3 regions of the Longispora fulva genome follow, and region 2 is predicted to be linked to each of the others. Evidence: riboswitches for the same ligand, from Rfam matches in the RefSeq annotation. Region 2 holds a riboswitch; each other region holds the start of a gene.

Region 1 (5,960 bases), 340 kb from region 2:
GAACTCCCCGGACAGCGTCTCGCGCTTGTACACGTTGGACACCGGCGGCTCGATGCACTCCGCGCAGCCGGCGATCGACGCGATCGTGGCGGTGGGCGCGATGGCGACCATGAGCGAGTTGCGCAGCCCGGTGCGGGCGACCCGGGCCCGGACGGCGTCCCACTCGGGGGAGTTCGCGGCGTTCCAGTGGTCGGGGTGCAGCACCCCGTCGGCGGCCCGGGTGTCGGCGTAGGACGGGTGGGTGCCGTGCTGCTCGGCGAGGCCGGCGGACGTGTCGTAGGCGGCGAGGGCGATCCGCTCGGCGATCCGGGTGGACAGCGCCAGGGCCTCGGCGGAGTCGAACGGCAGCCGGAGCCGGAAGAACACGTCGGCCAGGCCCATCACGCCCAGGCCGATCGGCCGCCACCGCCGGTTGGTCTCGGCGGCCTCCGGGGTCGGGTAGTAGGTCAGGTCGATGGTGCGGTCGAGGAACGTCACGGCGGTGCGCGCCGTGCGGTCCAGCGCCGCCCAGTCCATGCCGGCGTCGGTGCAGTGCGCGGCCAGGTTGATCGAGCCCAGGTTGCACACGGCCGTCTCGCCGTCGCTGGTGACCTCGAGGATCTCGGTGCACAGGTTGGACAGGTGCACCACGTTCTCGGGCTTCGCGGTCTGGTTGCAGGTCCGGTTGGCCTGGTCCTTGAACGTCATCCAGCCGTTGCCGGTCTGGGCCAGGGTGCGCATCATCCGGCCGTAGAGGTCGCGGGCCGGGATCTGCTTCACGTAGCGTTCGGCCCGCTCGGCCGCCGTGTAGGCCGCGTCGAACTCCGAACCCCAGAGGTCGGTGAGTTCCGGCACCTCCTTCGGGTCGAACAGCGACCACGCCGCGTCGGCCTCCACTCGGCGCATGAACTCGTCGGGCACCCAGTTCGCGAGATGCAGATTATGGGTACGCCGCGCCTCGTCCCCGGTCGAGTCGCGCAGCTCCAGGAACTCCTCGACGTCGGCGTGCCAGGTCTCCAGGTACACGCACGCCGCGCCCTTGCGCCGGCCGCCCTGGTTGACGGCGGCCACCGAGGAGTCGAAGGTGCGCAGCCAGGGCACGATGCCGTTGGAGTGCCCGTTGGTGCCCCGGATCAGGGAGCCGCGCGAGCGCACCCGCGACCAGGAGATCCCGATCCCGCCCGCGTACTTCGACAGCCGCGCGACCTGCGCGTACCGGTCGTAGATGGACTCCAGCTCGTCGCGGGGCGAGTCGAGCAGGAAACAGCTGGACAGCTGGGGCCGCCGGGAGCCGGAGTTGAACAGGGTCGGGGAGCTGGGCAGGTAGGACAGGGTGCTCATCAGCGCGTAGAGGTCGGCGGCCTCGGCGACGGACGCGGCCAGCCCGCAGGCGACCCGGAGGAAGAAGTGCTGCGGGGTCTCCATGACCTGCCGGGTCTCGGGGTGCCGGAGCAGGTAGCGGTCGTAGACGGTGCGCAGGCCGAAGTACTCGAAAAGGTCGTTCTTCTGGTCGTCGACGAGGGCATCGAGTTCGGCGGCGTGCCGGGCCACGAATCCGGCGATCGTCGGGGCGAGCAGGCCGGCGGCGTGGCTGGCGGCGACCGACCCGGAGAACGAGGTCACGCCCTCGCCGGCGGCCTCGGCGGTGATGTGCGTGGCGAGCAGCCGGGCGGCGAGCCGGGAGTAGTTCGGCTCCTCGGCGACCAGCGCCGCGGCCATCTCGATGGCCCGGATCCGCAGCTCGGCCTCCGTCGCCCCGGGCCACGGGTTGGGCACGACCCGGCCGGGGTCGACCCCGGCCAGTCCCTCGGCGGACCGTGCGACGGTCTCGGCGGGCGTGGGGCTGTGCAGCACTGCGGTCATCGTTCTCCCACCCGGAAACACGAGGGGCACCGGGGCAGGAGGCGACAACGGCACACGGGTCCGCTCGTCCGCCGGGGCCCGCCCACGAGGCCCGGGACATGCGCGCGCCTTCGCCGGCGCGCGCGTCATTGGCAGGTCTTCGGACTCGTGGGCGTCGTGCTCGCGCCTACCGGCCGTCGCTTCCCAGGCTCGCGCCCAGTGCTGTGTGACGGCTTTCGTTCCCACTCACCGCTGCGGGGCAGTCCCGGATTCGCACCGGGTTCCCTCTTGCCGCACGTCCCCTGGCGGGGTTGTGCACCAACAACGGCACGACACTACATCTGGTGGTGGGCCGCGCGCAAAGGCACAGAGTGTTGGGGTGTCGTGTCGCATGGTGCCGCGCCGAGGTCGCGCGGCGTGTCGACACGCCAGCGGCCGGCCCGGCCGGGTCTGACGCGTTGAGATCGGATCTCTTCGTGGAAGGAGTGTCCACTGAGGTGGAAATATCCCGGTAACCTCCCGTTGACATTGATGAGTATCATCGCCACTATAGCGTGGTCATCGGATCTCTCCCCGGAGGCCGCCATGCGGTTCAGATCGTTTCTGGCACTACTCGCCCTCGCCCTCGCCCTGGTGGTGACCGGCGGTCCCGCGCACGCCGCGCCGGGCGACAACCACGTCCCCGACGACCCGTTCAGCTCCGCCCGCACCCAGTGGTGGCGGACGGACCACTTCGGCATGTTCATCCACTTCGGCCTGTACTCGGCGTACAAGGGCGAGTACACCCGGTCGAACGGCACGGTGTGCCGCGACGCCGAGTGGATCCGGCGGAACTGCGCCATCCCGTGGAACGAGTACGAGGCGAAGGCCGCCACGTTCAATCCCTCGGGCTTCGACGCCAACGCCGTGGTCAGCGCCGCGAAGAACGGCGGGCAGAAGTACATCGTGATCACCACCAAGCACCACGACGGGTTCGCGATGTGGCCCACGGCCGTCAACGACTGGAACATCCACGACCGCTCGCCGTTTAAGCGCGACATCCTCGCCGAACTCGCCACGGCGGCCCGCGCCCAGGGCGTCAAGCTCGGCTTCTACTACTCGATCTGGGACTGGCACGACCCCGACGCGCAGCCCGGCAGCACGAACTACCAGGCGTACCTGACCCGGATGCGGGCCCAGCTGCGCGAGCTGCTCACCAACTACGGCGACATCGCCGAGCTGTGGTTCGACGGCGAGTGGGAGGCGCCGTGGACGGCAGCCGAGGGCACGAAACTGGAGGACTACGTCCGGGGCCTGTCGCCGAACACGATCGTGAACAACCGGGTCGGCACGCGCACGATCGCCGACGGCGACTTCGGAACCCCGGAACAGGAGATCCCCGCGACGCCGACCGACGCCCAGCTGTGGGAGTCGTGCATGACGATCAACGACCACTGGGGGTACGCGAGCTACGACAGCAACTTCAAGTCCACCGCCTCGTTGACCCGCAACCTGGTCGGGATCGCCGCCAGTAGCGGCAACTACCTGCTCAACGTCGGGCCCGACGACCACGGGGTGATCCCGCAACCGGAGGTCGACCGGCTCGCCGGCATGGGCGCGTGGCTCACCGCCAACGGCCCTGCCGTGTACGGCGCCGGCTACACCGGGCTCGTCACCCGCCCGACCTGGGGCGTCGTCAGCCGGGCGGCCGACAAGCTCTACGCATCGGTCTACACCTGGCCGGCCAGCGGGGGGACGTTGCACCTGAGCGCCACGACCGGGTTCACCGTGACCGGGGCGCACGTGCTGCGGACCGGCGCGTCGGTGCCGGTCACCGCCGCCGGGGACGGCTTCGACCTGAAGCCGACGGGTACCGCCCCCGACCCGATCGCGTCCGTGATCGTCCTGGACATCGCCCCGCAGACCGCCGCGCCCGTGGGCACCGGCACCGGGCTCACCGCGCAGTTCTGGGCCAACACCGCGTTCTCCGGGCCGCCGGCGGTCACCCGCACCGACGCGGGCGTCAACTACAACTGGCGCGACACCGGTTCCCCGGCCCCGGCGATCCCGACCGACAACTTCGCCGGCCGGTGGACCGGGCTGATCGAGCCCCGGTTCACGGAGAAGTACACGTTCGCCACGTTGTCCGACGACACCGTGCGGCTGTGGGTCGACGGGCAGCAGGTGATCGCGAACACGACCCCGCACGGGGCGACCGTGGACAAGGGCGGCATCACGCTGACGGCCGGGCAGCGGTACGCGATCACCCTCGAACAGACCGAGAACGGCGGCGACGCGAGCGCCAAGCTGTTCTGGTCCAGCCCGAACACGCCGCAGCAGATCGTGCCGGCCAGCCAGCTCTACCCGACCGGCGCGACGGTCCTCAACGACAACGCCGCCGGCGTGACCTACACCGGGGCCTGGAACGTCAGCGCCAACCGGACCTACGCCGCCGACTACAACGCCGACGTGCACTACACGACGACCAACGGCGACGCGGTGTCGTACGCGTTCACCGGCACCGGGGTGGACTTCCGCACCGAGAGGTACAGCGACCAGGGGCTCGTCGACTTCTACCTGGACGGGGTGCTCAAGGCCACCGTGGACACCACGAACCCGACCCGGCTGTCCCAGCAGCTCGTCTACTCGGCGCGCGGGCTGAGCGCCGGGCCGCACACGCTGCGGGCCGTCAAACGCTCGGGGACCTACATGCTCGTCGACCGGATCGACGTGTTCGGCTGACACGGAACGGGAGGGGCGGACCGTCGGGTCCGCCCCTCCCGGGGTGCCGGCGCACGGGAGGCGCGCCGGCGGGGTGCGGCTACTTGACCGCGACCGCGGTCCAGGCCGCCGCGACGGCCTTGTACTCGGCGCTCGTCGCGCCGTACAGGTCGGTCGCCGCCTTCAGGCTGGCCACCCGGGCACCGGCGTAGTCGGTGGTGGAGCTCATGTACACCGTCAGCGCCCGGTACCAGATCTTCGCGACCTTGGTGTTGCCGATCCCGGCGACAGTGGACCCGTCGCACGTCGGGCTGTTGTAGGACACCCCGTTGAGGGTCTTCGCGCCGCTGCCCTCGCTGGCCAGGTAGAACCAGTGGTTGCCGACGCCGGAGGAGTTGTGCACGTCGAGCCGCTTGACCGTCCGGCTCCAGCAGTCCGCGGAGCTGCCGTCGGCGGACGGCTTGTCCATCCGGCGCAGCCACGGCGGGGTGGACTGGTCGCTGAACAGGTAGTCGCCCTGGTCGAAGGCGTTGCCGGCGTAGAACTCGACCATGGTGCCGAAGATGTCGCTGGTGGCCTCGTTCAGGCCGCCGGACTCGCCGCTGTAGCGCAGGTTCGCGGTCGCCGACGTGACGCCGTGCGTCATCTCGTGGCCCATGGTGTCGAGGTCGACCTGCTCCGGGTCGGTGGTGCCGTTGCCGTCACCGGTGAGCATGCAGAAGCACGCGTCCGACCACTGGGCGTTGTCCCACTTCGTGCCGACGTGCACGAACACCGTCGCGCCCTTGCCGTCGTTCTTGATGCCGTTGCGGCCGTGCACGTTCTTGTAGTAGTCGTACGTCCAGGCGGTGTTGGCGTGCGCGTCGACGGCGGCCGTGGACCGGTCGGTGGAGAACTTCTTCCCGTCGCCCCAGATGTTGTCCGCGTCGGAGAACAGGGTGCCGGAGGAGGCGGTGACCGAGTTCGAGGACACGTTGTGCGCGTCCTTCGTGACGTGCCCGCGCACCCCGTCCTTCAACGTGTAGGTGCCGTCGGCCTGCTGCGTCGTCTCGATCGACACGCTGCCGGTGTACTCGGACTTCCCGGTCCCGGCGACGTTCGGCTCCGCGTCGTAGCGCTCCAGCTCCTCGCCGGTGTTCGCGTCGGTCACCACGACCTCGCTGTCGGGCTCGCCGTGCGCGCCGGTGCCGGCAACCGTGGTCTCCCAGGCGATCCGGGGCGTGCCGTCCAGCGCCCACACCACGAGGCGCGGGGTGGACGAGTCGACCGTCAGCCCGGTCACGGACCGCAGAGCGTTGCCGGCGGTGTCGCGGGCCGACAGCTTCGGGGTGGTCGAGGCGAGCTTGATGTCGCGGGCCCGGGCGTGGTCGTGGCCGGCGAGGGTGCCGGAACGCGCGGTGTGCACCACGAAGTCGCCGCCGATCACCGGCAGTCCCTGG
Region 2 (5,960 bases):
GGCCGCTCCCGGTGTCGGGCACCTCCACGGACCCGGCGGAGACCGAGCGCCTCGGCCTGGTCGGCGCCCGCTACGAGGGCCCCACCGGCATCGTCGGCGTCCTGCACGAGGCCGCCACCCGCGCCGAGCTCAACGTCGTGTCCTTCTGGGCGCACGTCCCGCACTACGCGTCGAACCCGCCCTGCCCCAAGGCGACCCTGGCCCTGCTGCACCACATCGAGGAGCTGCTCGACCTGCCCGTGCCCCTGGCCGGGCTGTCGGAGGAGGCCACCGAGTGGGAGCGGCGGATCACCGCGCTCGCCGAGGAGGACAGCGAGCTGGGCGACTACGTCCGCCAGCTGGAGCAGCGCGAGGGCGACGCCGGGCTGCGGCCGCTGTCGGGCGACGAGATCGCCAAGGAGTTCGAGAAGTACCTGCGCCGGCGGGGCGGCCCGACCTCCCAGGCTTAAAGATCAACTTCATCGGACGGTTACGGCGACACCTGCTCCGGCATCCACCGGCCCTCCGCGTGATCCGCACGCGCCCCGGTGGCCGGGGCGGCTTCTAGAAGACCGACCAGCCCGTCAGGGTCGTGAACGCGTCCAGCGCCGCCAGCCCCGCGACCGAGTTCCCGCTCTCGTCCAGCCCCGGCCCCCACACGGCGATCGCGCACCGGTTGGGCACCACCGCCAGGATGGCCCCGCCGACCCCGCTCTTGGCCGGCAGCCCGACCCGGTAGGCGACCTCCCCCGCCGAGTCGTACGTCCCACACGTCAGCATCGTCGCGTTCAGCCGCTTGGCGTCACTGCGCGACAACAGCCGGGACCCGTCGGCCGCCGTACCGTGCCGGGCCAGGAACCGACCGGCCAGCGCCAACTCCTCGCACGTCATGACCAGGGAACACTGCCAGGTGTAGTGCTCCAGCACGTCGGCGACCGGGTTCTCCAGGTTCCCGTAGCTGGCCAGCAGGTGGGCCAGGGCGGCGTTGCGGTGCCCGTGCTCGGCCTCCGACTCCGCGACCTTCAGGTCGAAGTCGATACTCGGCCCCACCCCGGCCAGCCCGCCCGGCTCCCCGCCGGGCCGACCGCCCTCAGCCCGCAGAAAGTCGCGGACCGCACCCCGGGCGTCCCCGGTCAGGGTCAACAACCGGTCTGTCACCACGAGCGCCCCGGCGTTGATGAACGGGTTCCGCGGGATCCCCCGGTCCTGCTCCAGTTGCAACAGCGAGTTGAACGGGTTCCCCGACGGCTCCCGGCTGACCCGCCGCCAGATCGCCTCGCCATCGGCGTGCAACACCAGCGCGAGGCTGAACACCTTCGTCACGCTCTGCACGGACAACGGCACCCGCCAGTCCCCGGTCCCGTACACCGCGCCGTCCACGGTGGCGACGGCCATCCCGAACTGGCCGGGGTCCACGGCGGCGAGCGCCGGAATGTAGTCGGCGACCCGGCCGCCGCCCACGACGTCGGCGACCTGCTCGCGGACCTGGCCCAGGATCTGCGGGTACTCCATGTCGATCATTGTGTCCCCCGCGGGCGGGTGCGAGGGGACGGGCCCTGTCCTGACCCGCCCCCTCCTTCCACCCCCCTCTGGGCGGTTCGAGGCGCGGCCGTCCACCCTCGGCGCGCGTCGACCACGGTGTCCGCGCCGGACATCGGGTAACGGAACGTCACCTGACCTTCCTCCAAAAGCGCGATGAACGCCCGCCCCTGCTCCGGGACGGCACCGGGCAGCCTCGGGGCGCTCCCGTGCGGCCCGCGTATGCCGACCGCCCGGGCGACGGTGACCGGGACGCTCCCCGTCGCGGCCACCGCCGGCCCCGGGTCGGCACCCTGCCCGGCGCGGTGGAGGTCGCGCCGGTACCGCCACGGTATGGGTGGCCGACGGCCGTTCGATACGGAGAAATCCCTTGCACCGTGGCATCCGTCACACTTCTATGGCATCCTAGGAACCTGCGCAGGGAGGCGCCCGTGTCCGTCAATCCCGGGGCCGCCGAGTGGCCCCACCGCCAGATCGCCGACCAGATCCGTGCCAAGATCCAACACGGCGACTGGGGACCCGGCGAGAAGCTGCCCTCGATTCCCGACATCGGCCAGATCTACGGGGTGGCCAAGCAGACCGCGCAGCGCGCGATCGACCAGCTCCGGATCGAGGGGCTGCTGATCACCCGGCCCGGCTCGGGGACCTATGTCCGGGGCGTGCGCCGTCGACTCGCCCGCCTCGCGCGCGGCCGGTACGGGCCCACCCGCGGCTACCACACCGACCCGGGCGGCCACTACCGCCAGCAGGTCACCCTGGTTGGCCGGTCCCCCGCGCCGCACGAGGTGGCCGGGGCGTTCGGGGTGCCCGACGGCGCGGAGCTGCTGGTGCGGCGGGCCCTGATCACGAGCCAGGACCAGGTGGTGGAGGTCAGCGCGAGCTGGTTGCGGCCGTCGGAGGTCGCCGGCAGTCCCCTCGACGGGCTGGCCCCGCTGACCCGGCCGCTCTACCAGGAGGTCGAGGAGGCCACCGGCCGGCGGTACGTGTACGCGACCGACCAGCTCAGCGCCCGGCTGCCCACCCGGGAGGAGGCCGAGACCCTGCAGATCAGGGCGGACACCCCGGTGTTGACCCTGCTGCACACGGCCTTCGACGCCGACCGGCGCACGATCGAGGTCACCCAGTCGACCTGGCCCGGCCCGACGACCCTGCTGACCGACGACTACAAGGTGCCGGGCCCCCGCCCCCACCTGGAGGACGGGCCGGACGTCTTCCTGGCCTGACCACAAGACGGTTACGGAGGTCCCTGCCCCAGCTCCCATCGGCCCCGCCCAGCGTGCCGGGGCCCGGCCGCCCAGCGCCAGCACCGCCGAGCGCGGCCCGGGACCCGTCGACTCAGAGAGCCGGGCTACTCGACGGGGGTCGGGCCAGGCGGCGCGGGCGTTGCGGTGCCGTCCGGCCCAGGGTCGCCGTCGGATGCCGGGTCGGTCCCCTCCGTAATCGTCTGACGGGTTGAGAGGGTTTCTAAACCGGTGGCCCGGGCGGGGCTGGGCGGACACAATCCCGGGATGAGGATTCCCCTGCCGGCCGTGTTGCGCGAGGAGAGGCAGTTCGCGCTGCTGTTCGCCGGGCAGGCGCTGTCTACCCTGGGCGACCGGGTGACGTTCGTGGCGCTGCCGTTCGCGGTGCTGGCCATCGGCGGGACGGCGGCCGACGTGGGCTGGGTGATCGCGGCGGCGACCGTGCCGTTCCTGCTGTTCACACTGGTCGGCGGGGTATGGGCGGACCGGTTGCCCCGGCACCGGGTGATGCTGGTGTCGGATGTGGTGCGCTGCGGCACCCAGGTCGTGGCCGCGACCCTGCTCGCCGGCGGGGACGCCCGGGTCTGGCACCTGGTGGCGCTGATGGCGATCTTCGGCACGGCCGACGCGTTCTTCAGTCCGGCGCTCGCCGGGCTCGTGCCCCTGACCGTGCGGCCCGAGCGGTTGCAGGAGGCCAACGCGTTGCGCGGCCTCGTGATGTCCGCCGGGCTCGTCGCGGGGCCGGCGCTCGCCGGTGGTCTCGTGGTGGCGTTCGGGCCGGGGGGCGCGTTGGCGGCGGACGCCGCGACGTTCGCGGTGAGCGCGGTGTTCCTGGCCAGGTTGCGGCCCCGGGCGGGGGCGCCGGAGCGGGCAGGGGACTTCCTCGCGGAGTTGCGCGACGGGTTCCGGGCGGTGCGGAGCCGCAGCTGGGTGTGGTCGACCCTGACCGCCACCGCCGTGTACCACCTGGTCGTCCTGCCCTCGGTGTTCGTCCTCGGCCCGGTGCTCGCCGAGCGGGAGCTGGGCGGGGCGTCGGGCTGGGCCGTGGTGGTCGCGGCGTTCGGGGTGGGGTCCATCGTGGGCGACGTGGTCGCGCTGCGCTGGCGGCCGGGGCGTCCGCTGCTGGTCGCCGCGGCGGCGTTGGCCGTGGGCTCGTGTCAGGCGCTGATCATCGGTGGCGGCGGGTCACTGGCCGTGATCGCGGTGCTGGAGGGGGTGACCGGGGTCGCGGTGTCGTTGTGCTTCACGTTGTGGGAGACGGCGTTGCAGACCCACATCCCGGAGGGTTCGCTGTCGCGGGTGACGTCGTTCGACCTGCTGGTCACCGTGGGGTCGATGCCGGTGGGGATGGCGCTGGCCGGGCCGGCGGCCGACGCGTTCGGGCTGCATCCGACGCTCGCGGTGATGACGCTGGTGGGGGTGCCGTCGGCGTTGGCGCTGTTCGCGGTACGGGGCGTGCGGCGGCTGTCCGCCGTCGCGGAGCCGGGGACGTGATCCCTGCCCGCCCGTTCGGGTCCGGTTCGATGTGGTCGGGGTACGTTCGGATGTGACGAACGGCACTACCGTCGGGTTGACTGTGGAGCACGCTGCGTCAATGCTGAGTGCGCACAAATTAAAGATGAGGCGACGGTGCGCAGGAACTCCGGTGTAAGTCCGGGACGGTCCCGCCACTGTGACCGGGGAGTTCTCCCTCGTACGCGGCCACTGCCCCGAAGGCGGGAAGGCCGAGGGGCGACGACGATCCGGGAGTCAGGACACTGACCCGTCGTTCTCCCGATACCGGGGCGGGACACCCCGGAGAGGAGTACGAGATGGCTTCCATGACCACTCCGGGCGCCGTTGTCGGCGCCGGGGTCACCCTGCGTCCGATCCGGGACGGGATCATCATCGGCACGGCGGTCGTTCTCGCCCTGCTGACGCTGTACGCGGTGTTCATCGACCAGGGCGCGCTGCTCGCCCCGCTGCTCGGCAAGCTGTCGTTCGACAGCAACTTCGTGCACGAGTTCGCCCACGACGCCCGGCACGTCGCCGGCGCACCCTGCCACTGATGACCCCGGTTCTCTCGCTGCTCGGCCGGGGTCTCCTGGCCGGCGGCGTCTCCGGCGTGCTCGCCGGCGGGTTCGCCCGCCTGATCGCCGAGCCGGTCATGGACAAGGCCGTGGACATCGAGTCCGCCCGGTCGGCCGCGGCCGGCGAGGTCGGAGTCGAGGTGTTCACCCGGGGTGAGCAGCACTTCGGCCTGATGGTCGCGCTGCTGGCCGTGGGCCTTGCCCTCGGCGCCCTGTTCGGCCTGGTGTACTACGTGGTGCACCGCTCCGACCTCGGCTCGGACGCGTGGGGCCGCTCGCTGCGGCTGGCCACGGCCGGGCTGGTGGGCGTGTGGCTGCTGCCGTTCCTGCGCTACCCGGCGAACCCGCCCGGGGTCGGCAGCGGGGACACGGTGGACGGCCGGACGGACGCCTGGCTCGCCGCGACCGTGATGGGCCTGGTGGCCGTCGCCGGTGCGCTGCTGCTGCACTCCTGGCTGGTCAGCAGGGGTGCTTCCGCCCCGTTGCGGCATGTCGTGGTGACGGCCGTGCCGGTGGTGGCGCTGGTGCTGATGTTCGTCATCCTGCCGAACAACACGGACCCGGTCGAGGTGCCGCCGACGCTGCTGTGGGACTTCCGGGTCCTGTCGGCGGGCACCATGGTGATCCTGTGGATCGCGATGGGCGCGGTGCTCGGGCTGCTGGGGCTGCTGGGGCTGCGGACGTCCGCGGCGCGCGGCGCGGTGCCCGAGGCTGTCGCGGCCTCCTAGAACGACCGACGCCAGCGGGCGCGGCTCCCCCTTCCGGGGACCGCGCCCGTTGGTGTTCACGGTCGTGTGCGCCCGGAGCTGACGGACCGGCCTGGCGACGGTAGGTGACCTGTCACCGCCGGGCGAGTGCCAGTCTGGCGTCCGCGTCCGGGTGGGCAGACTCCCCGTCCACGCTGGGCCGACCCGTCGTCGCGCTGGTCGCGGCAGGGTGGGGCGCGGCCACCGGACCGCCGGTCACCAGGGAGTGCACCGTCCGCGTCGCCACCGTGGCCCAGGCCGTCACGAGTACGGCGAACAGCGCGACGGCGAGCACGGCGAACGCCTGCGATCCGGTGCGGTGCGCCAGGCCCGTGGCCGCCGTGACGCACGTGCCGACCGGGAACGTGAAGCTCCACCACGTCATC
Region 3 (5,960 bases), 1.4 Mb from region 2:
GAAGTGCGGGACGAGGCCGTTGACGCACTTGAGCAGCGTGGACTTTCCCGAACCGGTCCGCCCGGCGAGCAGGCACAACTCGCCCTCGGGCACGTGCAGCCGCACGTCGCACAGTGTCGGCCCTGGCGCGTCCGGGTAGGTCACGCTCACACCGTCGAATTCGATCATCGGGTACTCCGGATCCACGCGGGCGCCAGGGCGCACAGCACCCCGAGCGCGGGTAACGCCGGCAGCCCCGGCACGGCCAGCGGCACGACGGCGGGGGTGAGGTCCGCGGGGAAGAGGTAGACACCCGCCACGGCCAGGAGTCCACTGAGGACGACGGCACACTCGCGCCACCCCCACCGGTCCGGCCGGTACCGGCTGCGGGTCACCCGTCGGCCGCCCAGCACCAGCCCGCCGACCGCGAGGGCCAGCCCGAGGGCCAGGATCGGGCCGCTGACCAGGACCGGGCTGCGGCCGTCGAGGAGCGCGTACAGGCCGAGGCACGCGCCGAGCAGACCGACCAGCACCAACGCGCCGGTCAACCGGTGTGCCGGGCCGCGCCGGCCGTAGCCCCGGGAATCCATCGCCGCGGCCAGGGCCAGCGCCCGGTCGAGGGCGTCGGTGACGACGGGGACCAGGATCGCGCGCGCCCGGCGCTTCGTGTCCCCGCGCAGCGCCCGGGCCCGCCTGACCTGCCGGACGCTGGCGACCAGTTGCGGGGCGACCGTCAGGCCGACGACCACGGCGACGCTCACCTCGTACAGTGCGGCCGGCAGGCTGCGGAGCAGGCGTTTCGGGTTGGCCAGCGCATTCGCGGCCCCGATGCAGCCGAGGAGCACGGCGAGCCGGAGCCCGTCGTAGAACGACGCGACGAGGCCCTCGGCGGTCACCGGGCCGCCCAGGCGGATGCCGTGCGCCCAGTCGGGCAGCGGGATCCGGGGCAGGGTGACGAGGACGTGCGTGCCGCCGTACCCGCCGAGGAGGGCGTGGAACCCGAGCCGGAAGGCGATCGCGACCAGCCCGAACCGGAGGAACACCTTGTACGAGTCGGCCCACGGCTCGGCCGAGCGCCGGGCGGCGACCACGTACCCCGCGACCGCCAGGGCGAGGCCCCCCAGCCACGGGTTCGTGGTCCGGCTCGCGGCGGTACCGAGGGCCAGCGCCCACACCCACCACGCGCCCGGGTGCAGCCTAGGCGGCACGGCGCCGCTTGACCTGCCACAGCGCGAGCCCGGCGATCACGGCCACGAGAAGCAGACCCCCCTGCCAGGGCAGGCTGGTGGCCCCTTCCGGCCGCTGGTCCGCCCCGACCGGGGATCGGCCGGGCTCGGTGGGGGCCTCGGTCACTCGTAACGAAGAGGAATCCGGAACCGGCGTCGTGCCGGTCGCCGCCGACGGCGCGGCCGACTGCGGGCCAGGTGCCGTGGTTTTCTCCGGCTCCGGATGGCCCGGGCCCGGGGTCTGCGGCGCGGGCGGGGCGGGGGCCGGGGGCGGCGGGGGAGCCGGGGCGGCCGGGGGCGCGATGCCGGGCTGCCGGCCGGCCCCGAACGCCCAGCCCTCGACGCTGCCCGGGGCCGGGTCGTAACTACCGGCGCCCTCGTCGCTGTAGGTCCACGAGCCGCCGGCACGGGCGTGGAAGTAGGCCCAGTAGGCGTCCTTCGGCGCACCGTTGCACGGGTCGGGCCTGCTGTTGAGCTGGCAGATCAGCCCGGGTTGCCGGGGCACGAAGGTGTAGCCGAACCCGGCGGAGTCCAGCGCCGCCAGGCCGGTGCCCGGGTCGCCGCCGGCGCACCGGGTCTGCACGCCGCCGCCGAGCGACCCGAAGTCCACGACGACGGTCACCCCCGAGCAGGCGGCCTGTGCCGGGGCGGCTGGGACGACGACCGCCGCCGCGGCACAGGCCGCGGCGGCGAGGAGCCGTCGGAGGGTCACGCCGAGCGCCGACGCCGGGCCAGGGTCACGACCAGCATGCCCAGGACCAGCAGCGCGGCACCGGTCGTGGCCAGAAGCCCGGTCGGGGCGCCGGTGACGGGCAGCTGCGGTCCGGCGGTGGCCGGGGCGGAGGTGGCCGGCACGGTGCAGTCGAGGCTCGGGGCGCCGGCCGCGATGCCCTTGTCGCTGACCGTGGCCAGTGAGCCCTTGGCGAGGCTGAACAGCGCGCCGGCCGTGGCCCGGGGGGCCTTGCCGGCGGTGAACGTGCCGTCGAACGTGATCGCGCCGCGCTGGTCGGCCGGCCCGGCACAACCGATCTGCAGACCGGTCAGGTACGCGGCGGCCTTGTCCCCCGCAACGGTGCGGCCGCCGGCCCGCAGGGCTGCGAGGGCGTTGCCGGTGCTGTTGGCGTTGACCGGGTGGTCCTTGTCGGGCACCGCGACGCCGGAGGTGAACCCGCCGCCCGCCTGCTGCCGGCCGGTCAGCCAGTCGAGGGCCTTGGTGGCTTCCGCCGACTTCCCGCTGGCGAGCAGGGCCTGCACGACCAGGCCGGTCGCGTCGACGCTGCTGACGCACGTGGACTGCGCGAAGTCCTGCGGGAACCCGCCGTCGGCGCACTGGCTGGCGACCAGGAAGTCCACGGCTTTCTTCGGGGCCTTGGCCGGGGTGCGCTGAAGGGCGAGCACGGCGAACGACTGGCCGAAGGTGTTGCTGAAGTTGCCGTACTCGGACTTGTCGGAGTAGCGGCCCGACTCCTCCTGGAGTGCGGCCAGCTCGGTGAACAGCTTGCGACCGCCGACCGCCTCGGGGTCGCGGCCCTGGGCCAGGGCGAGGAGCGCGAGTTTGGCGTGCGCGCCGGCGTAGGACTCCTTGACGCCGTCGCCGACGTAGTTCGCGACGCTGTCGGGCTTGGTCAGCCACGTGGTGGCCTTGGCGGCGGCGTCGCCGGCCACGCCGACCGCGTCGAACGCGAGGACCGCGTCGATGGTCAGGCCGGCGTCGTCGTAGCCGGAGGACTGCAGGCGATCGCCGTCCTTGAGCTGGGTGGCCAGCCAGCCGGCGGCGGCCTGGGCGGCGTCCTTGGTGACGGTGGGGGCGGCCTGGGCCGGGGCGGCGAGCCCGAGGCTCAGGGCCACGGCGGCGACCGGCAGGAGCATGGATCTGCGCATATTTCGGCCTTTACAGTCCGGGTCCATGATGGATCCCGGAGGCCCCGGGCGCCATCCCGTAGACCACGACGGGAGGGTGTACCGACGTGACCGGCGGGTGCTCGGGCTCTTACCGTTGCGGGTCAGCGCCGGAATCTCACCGGACTTTCCCCACTCGGTCACTGATGGTCAGTGTTCCGAGGGCCGTCACCACTGTCAACCAGGCATGTTGTGGATCACGCCGGGTCAGGACCGCCCTTGGGCCATCGACACCGCTGCATACGCGTCGACGATGCCCGGATTGCCGACTTTGCCGCAGTTCCTCTGCTCGAACAGGTGGTGCGACGGCGGGATCTTCACCGTGGGCCGGGCGGTCAGCGCCAGGATCGACCGGGTCCTGGCCAGGTCCCCGACCAGGGCCGGGTTCGCCGACCACATCAGGGCCACCACCCCGGCCACCAGCGGCGTCGACATCGAGGTGCCGAACGCCGTGCCATAGCCGCCGCCCGGCCGGGCCAGGACGACGTCGGTCCCCGGGGCCAGGATGTCGGGCTTCACGAGCGGGCCGACCGGGCCCCGGCTGGAGTACGACGCGATCTGGTCATCCTTGTTCGTGGCCCCCACGGTGGTGACCTGCGGATACGTGGCCAGTGGCTCAGTGATGCTCCGGCAGAACGGCCCAGAGTTGCCGGCTGCCGCCGCCACGAACACGCCGGCGGCCTCCAGGGCTCTGGCAGCCGGGTACAGCGACTGGGCGTCGCAGCCCTCCTCGTCGGTGCAGTCCCACGAGTTGGTCAGGATCCGGGCCCCGCGGGTCGGGTCGCCGTCCCTGAACGGATCCCCGCCCGCCGGGAACGGCGCGAACACGAACTGCAGGCAGTCCAGGTGCAGCCCGGGGCTCGCCATGTTCCGCGCGGTGTTCGAGCAGCCGATCCACTGCGCGTCGGGGGCCACGCCGACCCCGCCCCGGCCGACGGCGAGGCTCGCGGTGCCCGTCCCGTGGCCGTCGAGGTCCTGGGGCTCGCCGGAGTGGTACCAGGGGTCGAACCACGAGTCGGCCCCGCCCCGGAAGCCCCCCGCGAGCGCCGGGTGGTGCCCGTCGGCCCCGGTATCGACGTGCCCGACCAGGGTGCCGGCGCCGCGTACCCCGAGGTCCTGCCAGACCCGGTCGGCCCCGATGCTCCGGATGTCCCAGGTGGGGCCGGTCAGCGGGCCGGGGGTGCCGGTGTCGGGCTCGCCGCGTTCCTTGATCGGGCGGAGCCGCTGGCTGATCAGGACCCGGTCGACGTCCGCGCGGGCGGCCAGCCGGAGGCGGAGCACCGGGCCGCCGTCGAGCTCGATGGCGTTGACCAGGTAGTACGGGGTGAAGGGGATGTGTTTGCTGGTCAGCAGCTCGCGGAGGTCCGCCTGGCTGGTCTCCGCGGTGTCGACGAGCTTGCGGTGCACCTCGACCGGCCCGGCGAGGCCCTGCACGGCCGCCTGGGCTTTCATGATCACGAAGAGTCGGTTGCCGTAGAAGTCGGGGCTGCCGAGCAGCGCGTACGCCGACCCGGCCACCACGGTCATCACCAGCGCCGCCGCGAACCCGCGCCGCAGGGTCCCGGGCAGCACGAACCCGGCCACCGCGGCGATGGCCCCGGAGCACAGCGCGGAGACCACCCCGTAGAACAGCACGTCGGAGAAGCCGAGGACGAAGTTCATCTCCTCGGGGTCCACGAAGGCCAGCGGCCCCAGGGCGGCGATCGCGACCAGCAGCCAGGTGTGCCGCAGCCGGGCCGCCACGTAGCCCAACGGCGGCAGGAGCAGGAGTTCGAAGAGGTTGATGCCGAACGCGCCGATCCCGGCGGCCAGGACGCACAGCGCCACTCCGGCGACGGAGCCGGCGAGGAACCGGTCGCCGCCGAACGCCGCCCAGAACCGGCCGTCGAGCACCGAGCGGGCCAGCGCGCCGGCCGCGATGCCGGCGAGGACCGCCATCGCCGTCTCCAGCCGCCCGCCGAGCGCGCCGAACACCAGCCAGGGCAGCAGGCAGGCGAGCCCGACCGCGACGGCCCAGCCGCTGGGCCGGCCGGCGGGCCGCTGCCACCCCCGGAACACCCGTACTCCGACGGCCACCAGGCCGGTGAGCACGGCCAGGGAGCCGAGGGAAAGTTCGTCGTGCGGGATGGGTACGAGCCGGGCCAGCCCCATCAACGCCAGCGCCACCGCCGCCGTCGCCCAGATCTGGCCGGCCATCCGGGCGGCGGGGTTCCGGCCGCGCTGGGACAGCAGCTCCGCCGGCGCGAACACCAGCACGGCGTTGACCAGGCAGAGCATGGCCCACACCCAGGACGGCGGGCGGGGCAGGCTGAGTGCCGCCGGGATCTCGTCGGCGATCCAGCCGCCGGTCTGCAGGACGCCGGTGACCCCGACGGCCCACACCCCGACTCCCCGCATACGCGACATTATCCGCGTCGCAGAGCCACCACCGGCAGCGTTCGGCCAGTCTCGACGACCCAGGCCTCGATCCCGTTCACGGCGAGCAGCACCGCCGTGACCAGGCCCGCCGTGAGAATCTGCGGCAGGAACGGCGCCGCGAACGCGAGTGCGACGCCCGCGAGCGCGCCGCCGAGCCGGGGCCACAGGGCCGCGCCGAACATCCGCCACCGGGCGTAGCAGAACCCGGCGAGATAGAGCGCCACCCCGGGCGCGAGCATGAGTTCGGCCGGCTTGTGCGGCAGGTCGAACGGGTGTCCGACCGTCTTCTTCAGCCCGACGGCGATGAGGATGATCGCGAACACGTACCCGAAGTGCGCGACGCTGAACACCTGGCGCACGATCCTGGCCTGGACCGGGTCGGTCTCCAACGCGTGCCGGACGGCGGGCGCGCCGTAGTGGAAGTACGTCCACCACAGT

What was found. Region 2 has a riboswitch for cobalamin ahead of IW245_RS19445 (CbtB domain-containing protein). Riboswitches for the same ligand answer to the same signal wherever they lie in the genome.
Region 1: it holds a riboswitch for cobalamin, as region 2 does, so the genes downstream of both, IW245_RS17855 (ribonucleoside-diphosphate reductase subunit alpha) here and IW245_RS19445 (CbtB domain-containing protein) in region 2, are expected to answer to the same signal.
Region 3: it holds a riboswitch for cobalamin, as region 2 does, so the genes downstream of both, IW245_RS25835 (prenyltransferase/squalene oxidase repeat-containing protein) here and IW245_RS19445 (CbtB domain-containing protein) in region 2, are expected to answer to the same signal.

The regions. Positions count from the first base shown of each region.
Region 1 covers NZ_JADOUF010000001.1:4,037,872-4,043,831, reverse strand. Annotated here, with positions in the region: gene IW245_RS17855 (ribonucleoside-diphosphate reductase subunit alpha) at 1-1,842, opposite strand, end outside; cobalamin riboswitch at 1,956-2,159, opposite strand; gene IW245_RS17850 (alpha-L-fucosidase) at 2,407-4,542, shown strand; gene IW245_RS17845 (M4 family metallopeptidase) at 4,622-5,960, opposite strand, start outside.
Region 2 covers NZ_JADOUF010000001.1:4,378,971-4,384,930, forward strand. Annotated here, with positions in the region: gene IW245_RS19425 (PAC2 family protein) at 1-449, shown strand, start outside; gene IW245_RS19430 (glutaminase) at 544-1,491, opposite strand; gene IW245_RS19435 (GntR family transcriptional regulator) at 1,950-2,741, shown strand; gene IW245_RS19440 (MFS transporter) at 3,027-4,253, shown strand; cobalamin riboswitch at 4,371-4,540, shown strand; gene IW245_RS19445 (CbtB domain-containing protein) at 4,580-4,807, shown strand; gene IW245_RS19450 (CbtA family protein) at 4,807-5,556, shown strand; gene IW245_RS19455 (TDT family transporter) at 5,669-5,960, opposite strand, start outside.
Region 3 covers NZ_JADOUF010000001.1:5,733,688-5,739,647, reverse strand. Annotated here, with positions in the region: gene IW245_RS25850 (ABC transporter ATP-binding protein) at 1-168, opposite strand, end outside; gene IW245_RS25845 (CbiQ family ECF transporter T component) at 165-1,187, opposite strand; gene IW245_RS25840 (hypothetical protein) at 1,177-1,917, opposite strand; gene IW245_RS25835 (prenyltransferase/squalene oxidase repeat-containing protein) at 1,914-3,086, opposite strand; adenosylcobalamin-variant (AdoCbl-variant) riboswitch at 3,174-3,247, opposite strand; gene IW245_RS25830 (S8 family serine peptidase) at 3,312-5,501, opposite strand; gene IW245_RS25825 (low temperature requirement protein A) at 5,510-5,960, opposite strand, start outside.